DNA from 3 places in the Anaerosalibacter massiliensis genome. Region 1 is predicted to be linked to each of the others. Evidence: riboswitches for the same ligand, from Rfam matches in the RefSeq annotation. Region 1 holds a riboswitch; each other region holds the start of a gene.
The links. A riboswitch is a leader RNA that binds a small molecule or an ion and turns the genes downstream of it on or off. The one in region 1 is predicted to bind S-adenosylmethionine.
Positions count from the first base shown of each region.

Region 1 (5,901 bases):
GAATCATGTCAAAAAGCTATAAGAGTACAAGATGAAATGATGGACAAATCAGCAAATGAAATAGGTAGAGTATAGGGGAGGAAGAATAATATGCGTTCAATGTGGACTGCTGCTACAGGAATGAGAGCACAACAGTTAAATATAGATACTATTTCAAATAATCTTTCTAATGTAAATACTACTGGATACAAAGCTCAAAGAGCAGAATTTAAAGATCTTTTTTATACAAGTATGAGAAGAAACAATATAGTAGATGATGAAGGTAGACCAGTGAATTTAGAAGTAGGTCATGGTGTCATGCCTACAGCAACTAAGAGAAATTTTAAAAATGGTAGTTTCATTGAAACACAAAGTGATTATGATGTAGCCATAAATGGGGAAGGTTTTTTTGCAGTAGAACTTCCTAATGGAGATATAAGGTATACAAGAGATGGAAGTTTTAAATTAAGTATAGATAGAAATCAAGGAACATTAGTAACTACAGAAGGTTATAGAGTTTTAAATGATGCAAATAATGATATAGTTATTAGGAGTGGATTGGGAGATATAACTATTGATGAAAGAGGAAATATAACTGCAAAGGATGAGGCAGATAGGACAGTAAATTTAGGAAGATTAAAATTAGTTAGGTTTATGAATCCAGAAGGACTTTTAAGTGAAGGTTCAAACCTTTATAGGGCTACAGAAGCTTCTGGTGGAGAAATCCCTATAGGTGCAAATGAAATGGAAAGTAAAATAGCTCAGGGTTATTTAGAGTCTTCAAATGTTGCAGTAGTAGATGAAATGGTAAAAATGATTACTGCTCAAAGGGCTTATGAGATAAATTCTAAAACTATACAAACTTCCGATGAAATGCTTCAATTGATTGGAAATCTTAAAAGATAATTAGAGAAATAACGGGGTGAAGATATGGAGATATTTCCCAATAGTTTTATAATGCAAAAGACTACAGATGAGGATATTCTTCAAAAGAGAATTCAAAATGCTAGTGAAGATAAAAAGGATAAAGAGCTAATGGATGTATGCAAGGAGTTTGAGGCCGTTTTTATTCATATGATGCTGAAAGAAATGAGAAAGACTATTCCAGACAATGGACTTATAGAAAAAAGTACAGCTACTAAAATATTTGAAGATATGTTTGATGAAGAGATGGCTAAAAAAATGTCTGATAGTGAAGAAGATGGGATAGGAATAGCTAAGATTCTCTATGATGATTTTAAAAATAAAAATGTAGTTAAGATATAATAAATATATTAATATATTGTAAAAAAAGTAGTGGGGTTTCCACTACTTTTTTAGCTAAACCAAAGTCTAAGCCCTTTTTCATTATTTAGAGCTGTAAGTATCCTATTTCTAGCATCAGGAACCTCTTTATAGATTTTATGTACTAATTTGTTCATATCTTCTCTTTTGGTTTTTTTGTCAGCTGGACAAGGATTGTTTACTATAGGAATATTATTTTTTTCTATAGAATTTTTTATATCCTGTTCTGATACATATAATAGTGGACGTATAATATATATTTTTTTTCTATCTAAATAGGTTAAAGGAGGAAGAGTATTTATTCTTCCTTCATATAATAAACTTAAGAAAAACGTATCTATAGCATCATCACCATGATGGCCTAATGCTAGTTTATTAAATCCTCTATCTTTTAAAGAGTTGTGAATAGCTCCTCTCCGCATATTTGCGCATAGAGAGCAGGGATTTTTTTCTTTTCTTGTATCAAATACTATATTTTTAATATTAGTTTTTTTCAAATTGAAAGGTACTCCTATACTTTCACAATAGCTTTCAATGGCCTTTGTTTCAAAGCCTTCAAAACCTAAATCAACTGTAAAAGCTTCCAATTCAAATTTCTCTGGACTAAATCTTTGATAAAGTTTCAATGCATATAAAAGAAGCATACTATCTTTTCCTCCAGATACACCAACTCCGATTTTATCACCATCATCTATCAAATTAAAATCTTCTATAGCTTTTCTCATAGGTCCCAAAATTTTTTTCATTATATCAACCTTTCTTATAGAAAGTAAGTAAAAACATATCAAAATATATTATACTATTGTAGTCCATATATTTCACTATTTATTTTTCTAAATTTGTATGCTTTTTTAGTTTATGCCAAGCCACGGATTTTGGGTTATTGGCTTTCCTTCCGAAAAAGCTTTGAAGAAAATAGGACTTAATTTTTCATAAAATTCTAACGTAAATAATGGGTTTTTGCTAAATTGATTGAAAATCAATTTCACAGGTTTTATGAAAAAATTCGTCTCTATTTTCTAATCAAAGTCTTTTTAGTCAGTTAAATCCAATAACCTAAAATTCTTAATTACGCTAATTCTTTAAACCAAAAACTCTAACTTTGAAACTTTTAGCTGTATTTTTTCAAATAATACAATCTTTAAGCAAATAGAAATAAAAAATGAGCGACTAAAAAAAGTTTTGCTATGAAATAATCCGACTCAAAAATAAAATGCGTTAAAAATTTTTCACTGTTTCAGCCAAGTGAGTTTGAAAATATTTAGCATTTTATTTTTTGGTAGGATACTATTTCATCAAAACTTTTTTTGGAGCGAATTTTTATTTGTATTTGCTGGAGCTGGTACAAGGTTAAAAGAAAGTATAAGCTAAAATAAATTGAACCGGTTATTGATAATATATAAAATAGTATATAATAAAAAATAAAATAGGGTATAAAAAAAGAAGGATTGAATTTTCAATCCTTCTTTTTTACAAATGGTCGGGGTGGAGGGATTCGAACCCCCGGCCCCATGGTCCCAAACCACGTGCGCTACCAAACTGCGCCACACCCCGTAATTCCGACGACTATTTTATTATAGGAGATTTTAGATTATAATGCAATGCATAAAAAACAGCTAAAAGTTAAAATATAGCTATATATCTATTGATATCTCGTCAAATTTAATTATATCTAACTATTTCAAACTATTTTGTTTTTTGTAAAGGAATTTATTATAATGGGTAGAATATATTAAACTAGTAGTAGTGAGGGGGATTATATGTTGGATATATTAGAAACGATAAAGGATGAAATAACTGTAATATTAGTTGCTGCCATGCCTCTTGTAGAACTTAGGGGGGCTATTCCATTAGGTATCTCCTTGGGTTTTACACCATTAGAAAGTTTTATTTTAAGTATTATAGGTAATATAATTCCTATACCTTTCCTATTGAAACTTTTAGGACCAATAATGAATTATTTAGAAAAAACTGCTCTTTTTTCTGAATTAATAAAATGGGTTAAGAAAAGAACTCTTAAAAGAAGTAGAGAAAAAATACAGAAATATAGTTTATTAGGACTTTTTATATTAGTTGCTATACCAATTCCAACTACAGGAGCTTGGACTGGATGTATAGCTGCAACATTACTTAAAATAGATTTTAATAAAGCTTTAGCTGCTATTATAGGAGGAGTAATTACTTCAGGAATTATAGTATTTAGTCTAAGTTATAAGGTTATATCAGTTTTTTAGTCAATTGACTAAAAATTTTTAGTGTGATACAATTAAATAAATGAATACAAAATCTTGATACCTTATCAAGAGTGGTGGAGGGAATGGGCCCTATGAAACCCGGCAACCTGTAACTAAGTATAAAAGCTTACGACGGTGCTAAATCCCACAGAATTAAATTCTGAAAGATGAGGTGACAGTTTGTCTGCCTTTTCCTTTGGGAAGGGCTTATTTATTTTTTAGAATAAATTAAGCTATTATGCTAAATTTAAGGAGGTACTCTTATGAAAAAGTGGTTATTTACATCAGAGTCAGTAACAGAAGGTCATCCAGATAAAGTTTGTGATCAAATTTCTGATGCCATATTAGATGCTATTTTGGCAGAAGATCCTAATGCTAGAGTAGCCTGTGAAACTTCTGTTACTACTGGACTAGTATTAGTTTCAGGGGAAATTACTACAAATTGTTATGTGGATATACCTAAAGTTGTTAGGAAAACTATAAAAGAAATAGGATATACAAGAGCAAAATTTGGTTTTGATGCTGATACTTGTGCGGTACTAACATCTATAAATGAACAATCATCGGATATAGCAATGGGAGTGGATAAAGCATTAGAACATAAGGAAAATGGCGAAGACAAATATGATGAAATAGGTGCTGGAGATCAAGGCATGATGTTTGGTTTTGCTTGTAATGAAACAGAAGAACTTATGCCTATGCCTATAGCCTTAGCTCATAAACTATCTATAAGACTTTCGAAAGTTAGAAAAGATGGTATACTTCCCTATCTAAGACCAGATGGGAAAACTCAGGTAACCATTGAATATGAAGACAATAAGCCTGTAAGGATTGAAAATATAGTTGTTTCTACTCAACATAGTAGTGATGTAGATTTAGATACTATAAGAAAAGATATTATTGAAGAGGTAATAAAGAAAATAGTTCCAAAAGATATGATAGATGATAATACTAAATACTACGTAAATCCGACTGGAAGATTTGTAATAGGTGGACCAATGGGGGATGCTGGACTTACTGGTAGAAAAATAATTGTAGATACTTATGGTGGATATGGAAGACATGGTGGAGGAGCTTTTTCAGGAAAAGATTCAACAAAAGTAGATAGATCTGCAGCTTATGCAGCTAGATATGTAGCAAAGAATATAGTAGCAGCCGGACTTGCTGACAAATGTGAAGTAGGACTTGCTTATGCTATAGGAGTAGCTAGACCATTATCTATATATGTTGAAACTTTTGGAACTGGGAAAATTAAAGATGAAAAGATTGAAGAATTAGTAAGAAAGCATTTTGATTTAAGACCTGCAGCTATTATTGATAAATTAGATTTAAGAAAGCCTATATATAAACAATTAGCAAGCTATGGTCATTTTGGAAGATGTGACCTAGACTTAACGTGGGAAAAAACTGATAAGGCAGAAGTACTTAGAAAAGAAGGTCTTGAAGTATAAGGAGTTTTTTAAAGTCTATAAGTTTTTGTAAAAGACTTATTTAAAGTACGGTATTTATATATAAAGTAATATAAAAATTGTAAAAGTAGAGTAAGTAGAATGGCTTACTCTACTTTTTTTTATTTCCTTTTTTAAGAGTAATATAGAGTTGCTAGCAATATTAGAAGGCCGGTCTTCCACTAGGAGGATATGTTTGTATAGAGAAATAGAAAGTCTTGTAACTCTAGGTAAGAAGGGAGATAGAAGTTCTAAAGAAAAATTATTATTTAAATTGAAACCTTTAATCTTAAGCTCTATAAAAAGGTATTACAATGACTACTCTCAATATGATGATTTTATACAAGAAGGGTATGAAATAATACTCAGTTGTATTAAAAATTATGATAATTCAAAGGAAACAAAGTTTTTAGGATATGTGAAATTACAACTCAAATATCATTATTTAGATAAGCATAAAGAGAAAAGTCTTTTATCTTTAAATGAAACAATAGATGATGGTGAAGAATTTATAGACTATATAAAAGACGATGGATTCGGACCTTTAGAAATTGCTATAAATAATCAGGAACGAGAAAGTTTATATAGAGGTTTATCAAGTCTTAGTAAGAGACAAAGGGAGATTTTTATAAATTACTATATTAAAGGAATGAATATGGTAGACATTAGTAAAGAATTAGATATATCTTATAGGACAGTAGTAAATACAAAAACAAAAGCAGTAGAAAAAATGAAAAAAATAATAAATAAAAATATTTAATAATAGTAAGATTGTCACCTTATTTCTATATAAGAAGTAGAAGGAGGTGATAATATGGCAGTTACAGAACTAAAGGAATCTTCCAAATTAAAATTGGAACTAGATGGAGGAATGGATGGAGATAAACCTATAGTTAAATCTAAAACTTATTCTAGGATTAAAGTAGATGCAGCTAATGAAAATGTTTATGAGGTAG
Region 1 covers NZ_JANJZL010000008.1:44,233-50,133, forward strand. Annotated here, with positions in the region: gene NSA23_RS11400 (flagellar hook-basal body protein) at 1-75, shown strand, start outside; gene flgG (flagellar basal-body rod protein FlgG) at 91-885, shown strand; gene NSA23_RS11410 (rod-binding protein) at 910-1,245, shown strand; gene NSA23_RS11415 (tRNA lysidine(34) synthetase) at 1,296-2,009, opposite strand; tRNA gene NSA23_RS11420 (tRNA-Pro) at 2,741-2,817, opposite strand; gene NSA23_RS11425 (COG2426 family protein) at 3,024-3,497, shown strand; SAM riboswitch class I at 3,557-3,671, shown strand; gene metK (methionine adenosyltransferase) at 3,761-4,948, shown strand; gene NSA23_RS11435 (sigma-70 family RNA polymerase sigma factor) at 5,142-5,705, shown strand; gene NSA23_RS11440 (DUF1659 domain-containing protein) at 5,760-5,901, shown strand, end outside.

Region 2 (5,901 bases), on a different contig from region 1:
TTATAATAGGAATAGGTGAATAAAATGAAGCTAATTTAGGGGCACCTTCTTTTGGATGTCTCATAGCTATAATATCTGCATATGAGCCTATAGTTCTCACTGTATCTGGAATGCTTTCACCTTTTTTTACAGAGCTTGAAGCAGCTTCTGAAAAACCTATTACATTACCTCCAAGTCTTAACATAGCAGATTCAAAACTCAATCTAGTTCTAGTACTAGGCTCGTAGAAAAGGGTTCCCAGTATTTTTCCATGACAAGAATCTATAAAACTATCTTGATTTGATATTATTTCATCTGCTAAAATAAATATTTCTTCTAATTCACTTTTAGTAAAATCTTCTGAACCAATTAAATGTCTACCTTTTAACATTTTATTACCTCCTTTTTTAGTCTCTCAGGACTAATTTAAAAGAAAAGGACCAGAGCATAAAAAAACCTTCCTAAAGGAAGGCATAGATGTAGCGAGGCTATTTTTTATGCTTCCCTTTCTGATCTCACAGTATCAGTTTAAAGGCCCTATTATTTTTATTTACAATATCATAGTTAAAGATATTTGTCAATAGGCTATAGAAATTTAAAAGGACTCCATCTGGAGTCCTTTTACTTTATTCCATTCCTGTAGAACCGCCACTTAGTCCACTTTTAACTTCTTGAATAGATTGCTGATCAGCTGTTGGTGCTGGTTTATAATAACCTTTTTGTTCTGCTATTTGAAATAATTGATATTGGAATTGTTCTGCTTCATTTCTCAATTGTTGTAATGTGCTTCTAAGTTGTTGATTAGCACATTCTGTTATGGCTCTAGAATAATAATCTATACTGGCCTTAGTACCAGATAATATATCATCTACCATTTCTTTTTCTTGCATAATATACCTCCTATTTTTATAATGAATTTATTAAATTTGTAGCAGTAGTTTTAGCGTCTTGACTTGATTGTTTAAACATTTGTTTTATTTGTTGATCTTGACATTGATTAGAATAAAAATCAAATTTTGTAGCCATAGTTTGATGACTACTAGCAATCTCCCTTATACTTTGTAGTTCTTGTTGATTTATATTACCTAGATTTAAGGTATTTTTTAAAGCCATAAAATTCTCCTTTCTATTCTTTTTATTTTTCATCCTTTAATATTTTGCTTCATTCTTATAGATTTATTCATGGCAAAAAAGACTTAAATATTAAAATAGAAAAGTGGCAATAATAATTTTAATGGAGGTGATTTAGTGGAAAAAAAAGTAGTAGTTGAAAACAATTTAACTCCCTATATAGATTTCTTGAAAGACTCTGGATATGATGTTTATACACTTTATAAAAATAAAAATTTAGAAAAAATAAATTCTCCTGAATATAGTGCTATAGTTGTTTCTGGAATTGATGTTTTAAGTACTAGTGGAGCAAATTATGAAAACCCACAAGTTCCAATAATTGAGGCTAAAGGCAAAACTCCTGAAGAAATATATGATCTTTTAGAAAACAAATATAATAATTTAAAGTAAAATAAAATTCATACTCTCTCTTGACAAAACATAATTTTAATAATAGAATGTAATCTAAAGTTGTATCCGAACTTCAATATATAAAAATAATGATAAACTCTTATCTAGAGTGGTGGAGGGACTGGCCCGATGAAACCCGGCAGCCTGCATTTATTTGCAAGGTGCTAATTCCTACGGTGTAACCGAAAGATGAGAGAGGATTTTAACCTCTTTCTTCTTAAAGAGGTTTTTTTATTTTTAAAAAAACCTGTGGAAAGAGGTTTTTCATATATAATATGATTTAATGCGTTAATTGCTTAAAGGAGTGGGTCTCATTGATAAAAGTAGAAAATCTATCTAAAATATATAAAAATAATAATGAAGAAATATATGCTTTAAAGGATATTAATCTTCAAATAAAAAAAGGAGAAATATTTGGAATAATTGGTTTAAGTGGTGCAGGAAAATCTACCTTAATTAGGTGTTTAAATAGGCTTGAAGAACCTAGTAATGGAAAGATTTTTATTGATGGAAGTGAAATAACTAATATTGATAATACAAGCTTAAGAGAAACAAGAAAAGAAATAGGAATGATCTTTCAACATTTTAATCTTTTATCTTCAAAAAATGTTTATAAGAATATTGCTTTCCCTTTAGAGCTAAAAGGATTAAGTAAAGAAGAAATAGATAAAAGAGTTAATACTCTTCTAAAATATGTTGAGCTAGAAGATAAAAAACTTGCTTATCCTTCTCAACTAAGTGGAGGACAAAAACAAAGGGTAGCTATTGCACGATCTTTAGCCAACAATCCTAAAATACTTCTTAGTGATGAAGGAACATCTGCCCTTGATCCCAAAACAACTAAATCTATATTAGATTTATTAGATAAAATTAGAAAAGAATTTGGACTTACTATTGTACTTATAACTCACCAGATGGAAGTTATAAAAGATATCTGCGATAGAGTAGCTATTATAGAAGATGGAAGGATAATTGAACTTAGTACAGTAGAAGAAATTTTTACTAATCCTAAAACTAAAACTGCCACTGAATTTATTTCTAATTTAAAATTAAATACTGAAGAAGAAATAGACTATGAAAGAAAACCTGGGAGCAAAATTTTAAGACTTAGTTTCTTAGGAGAAAATTCTAAAAAACCTATAGTTTCTAAAATGGTGAAATATTTTGATATAGATGTAAATATCCTTTCAGGAAATATAAATGAACTAATGAGTACAAGTATAGGAAATTTAATATTAGAAATATCAGGTAAATCTGAAGAAATTGAAAAGGCTATAGACTGGCTAAAAGATGAAGATATAAAACTGGAGGTGATTTAGATGTTAGAGCTTTTAATTCCATCTTTACTTGAAACATTATACATGGTATTTTTCTCTACTATTTTTTCTCTAACTATAGGTTTTCCATTAGGAATATTATTAGATCTTTTCCATTTATTATTTTAATGATATTAGTATTTCCACTTTCTAAGCTAATAGTAGGGAGTACTATCGGTACTACTGCCACTATAGTACCTCTTTCAATTGCTGCTGCTCCTTTTGTAGCTAGAGTCATTGAAACTGCCTTAAAAGAAGTTGATGGTGGAATAATTGAAGCTAGTTTATCTATGGGAGCTACAGTACCTCAGATAGTTTTTAAAGTACTTATTCCAGAGGCTATGCCTTCTTTAATTATGGGAGTTACTTTAACTATTATTAATCTAATTGGTTATTCAGCTATGGCTGGTGCAATAGGTGGAGGAGGATTAGGAGATCTAGCTATAAGATATGGATTATACAGGTTTGAAACAAATATTATGATAACTTCTGTAATAATTATTATAATTTTAGTACAAGGAATACAGATACTTGGAAATAAATTAGCTATATCTATAGACAAAAAATAAAGGAGGAGTTATTTTGAAAAAGAATATATTATTATTTCTAATTTTAATTCTTAGTTTTTCAATACTTACTGGATGTGGAAAAAGTAATAAAGAAGAAAACACTATAAAAATAGGAGTATCTCCTGTACCACATAAAGAAATTGTGGAAAATATTAAAGATGATTTAAAAAGTGAAGGAATAAATTTGGAGATAATAGAATTTATAGATTATGTGAAACCAAACTTAGCTTTAGCTGACAAAGAAATTGACGCTAATTTCTTCCAACATGAACCTTATATGAATGATTTTAAAAAAGAAAGAAATATTGATATTGCATCTCTAGGAAAAATTCATGTAGAACCTTTAGGATTATATTCATCAAGTTACAAATCTATTGATGAACTTAAAGAAGGTAGTACTATTGCTATACCAAATGATCCTACAAATGGAGGACGAGCTCTTTTACTTCTTGAAAAAAATGGTTTAATTAAATTAAATAAAGATTCTGGCCTTGCAGCTACAGAAAAAGATATAGAAGAAAATCCTAAAAATATTTCATTTAAACCAATGGAAGCTGCTCAATTGCCAAGAGTACTAAAAGATATTGATGGTGCTGTAATAAATGGAAACTATGCTATTGAAGCAGGTCTTACTCCAACAAAGGATGCTCTAATTTTAGAAGATAAGGATTCACCTTATGCAAATATTATTGCTATAAGAGCAGGTGAAGAAAAAGAAGAAAAATTTCAAAAATTAATAAAAACTCTTCAAAGTGAAAAAATCAAAAAATTCATTGAAGAAAAATATAATGGTGCAGTTATTCCTGGATTTTAACATTAAAAAACTTTAGGTGAAATACCCTAAAGTTTTTTAATGTATCCCTTTTCAACAGAATCCTCTATTAAGCTTTCCACAAAATCCCAAAGTTTTTTTGAACTTTTCTTTATAGGTTCACCTCTTTTTAGAACCTGTTCTTTTGAAATATTATACTTTTTCCAAGTTCCTCCACCAGAATAATAATTCATTAAGAAAGGTTGAAACCGATCCATACAATTGGCAAATAAAGATTCTTCTGTTTCCATTTCTTCAAATTCATCCCAAAGCTTTCTTATTTCTTTTTCTTTATCTTTTGGCAACATGCTAAAAAGTTTATCTGCGGCTTCTTTTTCTCTTTTAGTTTTATCCATATTTCCAATTTCATCATAACAGAAAGTATCACCTGCATATATTTCTACAAGATCATGAACTAATAACATTTTCATAACTTTATGTACATTTATATCTTCATCTGCATAATCAGAAAGTATCATAGACATCACTGCTATATGCCAAGAATGTTCGGCATCATTTTCCCTCTTAGACTTATTTATAAGGCTAGTTTCTCTAAATATACTTTTCATTTTATCTAATTCTATTATAAACTTTATCTCTTTTGCCAAATCTCTATCATTATTCATTTTACTTATCTCCTTCCTATGATTTTACTAAATCTTAGCTTTTATATCTTGACCCTAGTATATTTATATTATATAAAATATATTTTTAAATTTATAGTTTATTTTTTCTACATATACAAATAATAAATAATGAGGAGGGATAGAATGACTAAAAATAATGATAAAAATTTAAATATTAATATTAATAAGTTTAAAGAGAAAAAAATGTCTATCCCTATAGAAAATCAAACAACAGCAGCTTATTATGACATTAAGGGATTAAAGCCAGAATCAAGAGTACCAATTCCTACCTTAGAAGGAGTAATGAAAGCAAAAGAATGGGTTGAACAAAACCAGAAGTAGAATAAGAGCAAGGATATCCTTGCTCTTATTCTTTTTCTGAAAGCCCCTTATATATTTCATATCTTTCAGATGCATCCTTTTCAGCCTTTTCATATAACTCTTCTGCTAAATCAGGGAATGTTTTTTCTATTTGAGAATATCTCACTTCACCAAGTATGAAATCTTTAAAAGGTTTTTCTGGCTTTTTAGAATCTAATATAAATGGGTTCTTTCCCTCCATCTCTAATCTTGGATCGTATCTATATAGATGCCAATACCCTGACTCCACAGCCTTTTTTTCCTCTTCAACTGTTTTGCCCATACCTACCTTGATACCATGTGCAACACAAGGAGCATAGCATATTATAAGTGATGGACCTTTATAGCTTTCTGCTTCAGTTATGGCTTTTAGGGTTTGATTCATATTTGCTCCCATCGAAACTTGTGCTACATAAACATATCCATAGGTCATAGCCATTCTTCCTAGATCTTTTTTCTTTGTTACTTTTCCTGAAGAAGCAAACTTAGCTGCTGAAGCTGTTGGAGTAGCTTTAGATGCTTGCCCTCCTGTATTTGAATATACTTCTGTATCAAATACTAAAATATTTACATCTTCACCTGTAGCAATAACATGATCTAATCCTCCGTAACCTATGTCATATGCCCATCCATCTCCTCCAACTATCCATTGAGATTTTTTAACTAGAAAATCTTTTAATTTAAGTATTTCCTTAATAGTCGAATTTTTGTTGTATTCA
Region 2 covers NZ_JANJZL010000013.1:48,289-54,189, reverse strand. Annotated here, with positions in the region: gene pyrB (aspartate carbamoyltransferase) at 1-370, opposite strand, end outside; gene NSA23_RS14080 (spore coat protein) at 606-869, opposite strand; gene NSA23_RS14075 (hypothetical protein) at 886-1,125, opposite strand; gene NSA23_RS14070 (YkuS family protein) at 1,228-1,500, shown strand; SAM riboswitch class I at 1,598-1,696, shown strand; gene NSA23_RS14065 (methionine ABC transporter ATP-binding protein) at 1,815-2,819, shown strand; partial or broken gene NSA23_RS14060 (methionine ABC transporter permease) at 2,820-3,385, shown strand; gene NSA23_RS14055 (MetQ/NlpA family ABC transporter substrate-binding protein) at 3,399-4,199, shown strand; gene NSA23_RS14050 (HD domain-containing protein) at 4,226-4,822, opposite strand; gene NSA23_RS14045 (CDIF630_02480 family spore surface protein) at 4,967-5,164, shown strand; gene nifJ (pyruvate:ferredoxin (flavodoxin) oxidoreductase) at 5,190-5,901, opposite strand, start outside.
Region 2: it holds a riboswitch for S-adenosylmethionine, as region 1 does, so the genes downstream of both, NSA23_RS14065 (methionine ABC transporter ATP-binding protein) here and metK (methionine adenosyltransferase) in region 1, are expected to answer to the same signal.

Region 3 (5,901 bases), on a different contig from region 1:
GCTCTCCATCTTGATTTTAATTTAGTATTTAAATCATCCTTGTAAGAATAATATTTAGGCATTTTTATTGGTTTTCCTAATTTAGTATCTCTTTCATATTCTTTTTTCAATGTTTCAGATTCATATTCAAGATGACCAGTTAAAAAAATTTTATTACAACCTTTATCAGATACTAAAAATATTCCTGTTTCATCTGAAGTTGATAATATTTCGAGACCTTTCTCTTTTCTTATATCTTCTTCTCTCACTAATGAATATCTAGAATGAGGAACTAGAAACTCATCATCAAAACCTTTCAATAATCTATGATTTTTATTAAGAACATTGTGTGGAAAGACTCCAAATACCTTTTCTTCCAAATTATATTTAGGTATTCCATAATGATAATAAAATCCAGCTAAAGCTCCCCAACATATATATATGGTGGATTTTATATTTTTTTTAGAAAACTCCATTATAGAACTAAGTTCTTGCCAGTATTCTACATCTTCAAACTCTTTTAATTCTAAAGGAGCACCTGTTATTATCAATCCATCTAAAAAATCATTTTCTATATCTTTTAAAGTTATATAATTATCTTTTAAATACTTAAAACTACAATTTTTAGGAATATAACTTTCAAGACGAATAAAATATATATAAATATCTATAGAAACTTGGGATAAAAGATTTAAAAAATGTATTTCCGTTTCAATTTTATTTGGCATTAAATTTAAAATCCCTATTTTGGGAACTTTTTTCTCTTTTTCTAAATTTAAAACATTTTTTTCTAAATAAATACTCATTTTTATCACCTTTTTAAATTAAACTTAAAGCACTATGGAAGTCCTCTATTATATCTGAAATATCTTCTATTCCTACAGATACTCTTATCATGTCTTCTTTAATTCCAGCCTTTTTCAACTCTTTAGTACTAAGTTGTCTATGGGTAGTTGAAGCAGGATGAAGTACAGAAGTCCTTACATCACCTAAATGGACGACTAAAGAAACAAGATTTAAATTAGTCATAAATTTTTTAGCTCCAGCTTTTCCTCCTTCTATTCCAAAAGTAAGTATACCACTTCCACCTAAAGGTAAATATTTTTGACTTAATTCATAGTCAGGATGACTTTCTAATTTAGGATAATTAACCCAAGAAACTTTTTCATGACTTTCTAAGTATTTAGCTAACTTTAAAGCATTTTGGCTATGTTTTTCCATTCTTAAATGAAGGGTTTCTAACCCTAAATTAAACATAAAGCTGTTAAAAGGACTTAGAGAACAACCTATGTCTCTTAATAATTGGGTTCTGGCTTTTGTTATATATGCTTTTTCTTTAAACTCTTTATAATATCTAATACCATGATAGCTTTCATCAGGTTCTGTAAACTCTGGATATTTCCCATTATCCCAATTGAAATTACCTCCATCTATTATTACACCACCTATATTATTTGCATGGCCATCTATATACTTAGTTGCTGAGTGGATTATAATATTGGCTCCATGTTTAAAAGGCTGACAAAGATATGGAGTGGGAAATGTATTGTCAACAATAAAAGGTATATCTAATGTCTTTGCTACCTTAGAATATTTTTCAAAATCTAAAACATTCAATGCAGGATTTCCTATAGTTTCTGCATATATAGCCCTAGTATTTGGTTTAGAATAATTTAGTATTTCCTCCACATCCATATTTGGATCAATAAAAGTTACTTCTATACCATATTTTTTTAAAGTTGTGGATAACAATGTATAAGTGCCACCATACAATGTGGATAAAGCCAAGATATGTTGATTTTGTCCACATATATTTAGTATTCCAATAGTTGTAGCTGCTTGCCCTGACGAAGTGGCTAATGCTCCTACTCCATCTTCAAGTTGACTTATCTTTTCCTCAAAGGCAGCAACAGTTGGATTGCTTATCCTTGAATACATATGGCCTTCTTCTTTTAAATCAAATATATTTGCAAGTTGATCAGGATCTTTATACTTATATGTTGTACTTTGATAAATAGGAAGCACCCTTGGCTCTCCTGATTTTGGAGAATATCCTCCTTGAACACATATTGTTCCTTGTTTACAATCTTTTTTCATGTATATCTCTCCTTTCAATTTTTAAAAAATAAAAGACACTTCTATAAATAAGAAGTGTCTAAATAAATAAATGAAAATAAGACCTTCTTATCTTTCAGCCAATGGCTGCAGGAATTGGCACATTTCCAGTTTAAACTGGTTGTTGCCGGGCTTCATAGGGCCAGTCCCTCCACCTCTCTTGATAAGATTATCCATCAAAAAATCCTTCCTAATGTCTTAGGAAGGATTTAATCTCTTTTTATCATCCATCTTATCGACATTAGCAGAACCACCTTATTAAAAATATAACAGGTTGGTATAGGGTCAACGAGCTAATTCTCTACCCTAATTCTGGATAAGTTATATTATTTAATTGTTGTAAACATATTAACATCAAGTATAAGATATGTCAAGGAATATTTAAATTCAAAAATTTATATTATCTCTTTTAGACTTATTTTAATCATCTAAATTTTAAGATATGCCAAACAAAACATCCCATTGACACACATCTACTTTGATCTAAACTTTTGCAAAGGTCTAATTTTATCTAATAAATATACTTCTTCATCTGCAACTTTACCTACTACACTTGTTTTGCCACTATTAGGCATAGGCTTTAATTCAAAATGTAATTATATACTGCACCTATTAAATTCGCATCATTTCCATATTCACATTTTTTTATAGTGGGCAAAATAGTAGTTATATCTATATGAGCTTTTAAAAATTCTAATTTCTCATTTATTTTATCTATTAAATCTTCCCTCTCGCTTATAGCACCACCTATTATTATAACTTCTGGGTCATAAATATATTGAAGTGTATATAAACCAGTTGCAAAATTTTGATAAAATGTTTCTATCGCCTTTATGCAATATTTATTTCCTTCCTCCGCCAATTGAAACACTCTAACTCCATTTAAATCTCTTGGACTTATTCCCATTAGTCTGGCTGCATTTCTAACTATAGATGATGTAGAAGAAGTTTCACTCCAATTTTTAAATTTTCCTGTTTCAAAATCTCTATCCATTATCATGTATCCAAATTCTCCACCATAAAGGTTTTTCCCAGTATGAATTTTTTTATTTTTTATTATTGAACCGCCTATTCCAGTACCACATATTACAAATAGGGCATCATTAACATCTTTTCCAGAGCCTTTCCATACTTCTGCTAAAGCTGCACAGTTTGCATCATTTTCAAATGATACTTTAAATCCAGTTGTCTTAGTAATTAACTCTCTCATATTACAATGATGAATATAAGGTACTGCGCTAGCCCCTTCTATAATCCCCGTATTATTATTTACAGCACCGGGAACACTCATAGCTATACCATCTATTTTACTCTCATCTATTTTTATTTTTAAACTATCTACTACTTTTTTTATACTATTTAAAAAATCATCTAGTTTTTTTGGTGTAGGGTATTTTCCCTTATAACAAATATTTCCTTTTTTATCTGCCATACCGTATTTGATGTTAGTTCCACCAATGTCAAAAGTTATGATTTTTTTATCCATTTTTTATTCCTTTCTAATCATCAAATCCATTATTTTTTGCTACTTCTTTTATCCAAAGTCCACTTTTCTTTAGGCTTCGTTTGAAATTATTTTCTAAGTCAACTCTATATAAGCCATATCTATTTTTATAAGCATTGCACCATGACCAATTATCCATAAATGTCCATAGATGATATCCAAAACAATTTGAACCTTCTTCTATACTTTTATGAAGCCATTTTAAATGTTCCTTTATAAAATCTATTCTATAATCATCTTGAACCATTCCATTTTCATCTATAAACCTTTCTTCATTTTCTACTCCCATTCCATTTTCTGATACAAACCAAGGAATATTTTTATAATTATCTTTTATATTTATGCCTATATCATATAATCCCTTTTCATATATTTCCCAGCCTCTATATACATTCATTCTTCTTTCTGGCCATATGTAATATTCAAAAAAATCTTCAGGCATTAAACTTTCTGTATCTTTAGGTGTTTCTCGTTTTTGTATTCTTCTTGGCTGATAGTAGTTTACTCCTAAGAAATCTACTGTGTTTTTCTTTATTATTCTTAAATCTTTCTCTTTCCACTCTGGAGTTAAATCATTTTCTTTTAAAAATTCTATAAGTTCACTTGGATATTCTCCTAAAACTGATGGATCTAGAAAACTTCTGTTGAACATGAGGTCTACTAGATTAGCCGATTTTAAATCTTCCTTATCGTTACTTCTTGGATATGAGGGTGTTAAATTCAATACTATCCCTATCTTTCCATCTAATTTAAGTTTTCTAAACTCCTCTATAACCCTTGCACTAGATAACATAGTATTGTATCCAACTTGAACTGCCCTTTTCATATCGGTTACTAAAGGATAATGCATTTTATAAAGGTATCCGGCTTCCACTGGCACTATAGGTTCATTAAATGTTATCCACTTCTTGACCCTATCTCCAAAAATCTCAAAAGCTTTTTTTCCATAGAGAGCAAAGCTTTCTACAACTTCTCTACTTTCCCATCCACCTTTATTTTGCATTAGCATAGGCATATCAAAATGGAAAAGATTTATAATAGGTTCTATATCATTATCTATCATCTCATCTATTAAATTATTATAAAATTCTACTGCCTTAGGATTTATATTTCTACCATCTGGCAACAATCTAGCCCAAGATATAGAAGTTCTATAGGAATTTAAATTTATAGCTTTCATATTAGCTATATCTTCTTTATACATTTCATAAAAATTAGATGCTTTTTCAGGTCCTATTCCATTAAAAAAGGCTGTCCTATCTTTTCCATACCAATAATCCCATATGGTTGGTGCCTTATCATCTATATTCCATGCTCCTTCTGTTTGGGGAGCTGATGCTGCACTTCCCCAAAGAAATTTTTTTGGAAAATTATATTTCATTTCATTACTCTCCTTAATTTTATTTACAAAAAACTGCTTTTTCTGTATCTAACCATCTTTCTACCAAATCTTTATCTCTTAATATATATTCGGAAAATATCATATCTATAACAATTAACATAGGTATCTGAGCTGATATGCTTCCTACCCAATCCTCATGATCTAAATTAGCTGTAAGTACATAATAATCCGCATATTCTATAATTGGCGAATCTTCGCTCCCAGTTATCAACACTACCTTAGCTCCATTTTTTTTAGCTACTTTTATACTTTCTAACATCTCAAGATTTTTTCCTCTCAAAGTTAAAGCCAAGACCAAATTATCTTCTTCTAATATAGAAGCCACCATCTGCATAGATTTCGCATCTGACACTACCTCTACATATTTTCCAACTCTGACTAGTCTAAATTTCAAATCTGAACCTACTATTCCATTTAGTCCCAAACCAAAAACATGTATTATTTTATGAGTACATATTAAATTTGCTATATTTTTTATAGATTCTATATCTACTTTTTCTACAACCTGCCTAATTATATCCATATATCCGTTTATCATTAAATTATCTGAAACTATATTGTTATTGGATTTAATCTTTAGTTCTTGATTATATACATATATCAGTTCTTTATAATTATTAAATCCTAGTTTCGAAGAAAATCTTGTTATAGATGCTTCAGATACGTTTAATTTTTGAGATAACTCACTTATGGTAAGAGACTCTCCTCTGTTTAAAAAATGTTGTGCTATAACAGTCTCTACATTAGTAAATTCCAATTTCATACTTTCTATAAGCAACATTAAATTTTTCCCCAATTTCTTCACCTCAAAGTAACAGATTATATTTTACATCCTTATTCTATAGTTTTTTATCTCCTTAGGATTGAATGATCCTATATTTAGGATATTAGAACCCTTTAT
Region 3 covers NZ_JANJZL010000006.1:22,667-28,567, forward strand. Annotated here, with positions in the region: gene NSA23_RS09870 (homoserine O-succinyltransferase) at 1-785, opposite strand, end outside; gene NSA23_RS09875 (O-acetylhomoserine aminocarboxypropyltransferase/cysteine synthase family protein) at 799-2,076, opposite strand; SAM riboswitch class I at 2,161-2,264, opposite strand; SAM riboswitch class I at 2,324-2,417, opposite strand; gene NSA23_RS09880 (phospho-sugar glycosidase domain-containing protein) at 2,568-2,669, opposite strand; gene NSA23_RS09885 (ROK family protein) at 2,675-3,580, opposite strand; gene NSA23_RS09890 (glycoside hydrolase family 1 protein) at 3,594-4,979, opposite strand; gene NSA23_RS09895 (MurR/RpiR family transcriptional regulator) at 4,999-5,781, opposite strand; gene NSA23_RS09900 (glycoside hydrolase family 38 N-terminal domain-containing protein) at 5,827-5,901, opposite strand, start outside.
Region 3: it holds a riboswitch for S-adenosylmethionine, as region 1 does, so the genes downstream of both, NSA23_RS09875 (O-acetylhomoserine aminocarboxypropyltransferase/cysteine synthase family protein) here and metK (methionine adenosyltransferase) in region 1, are expected to answer to the same signal.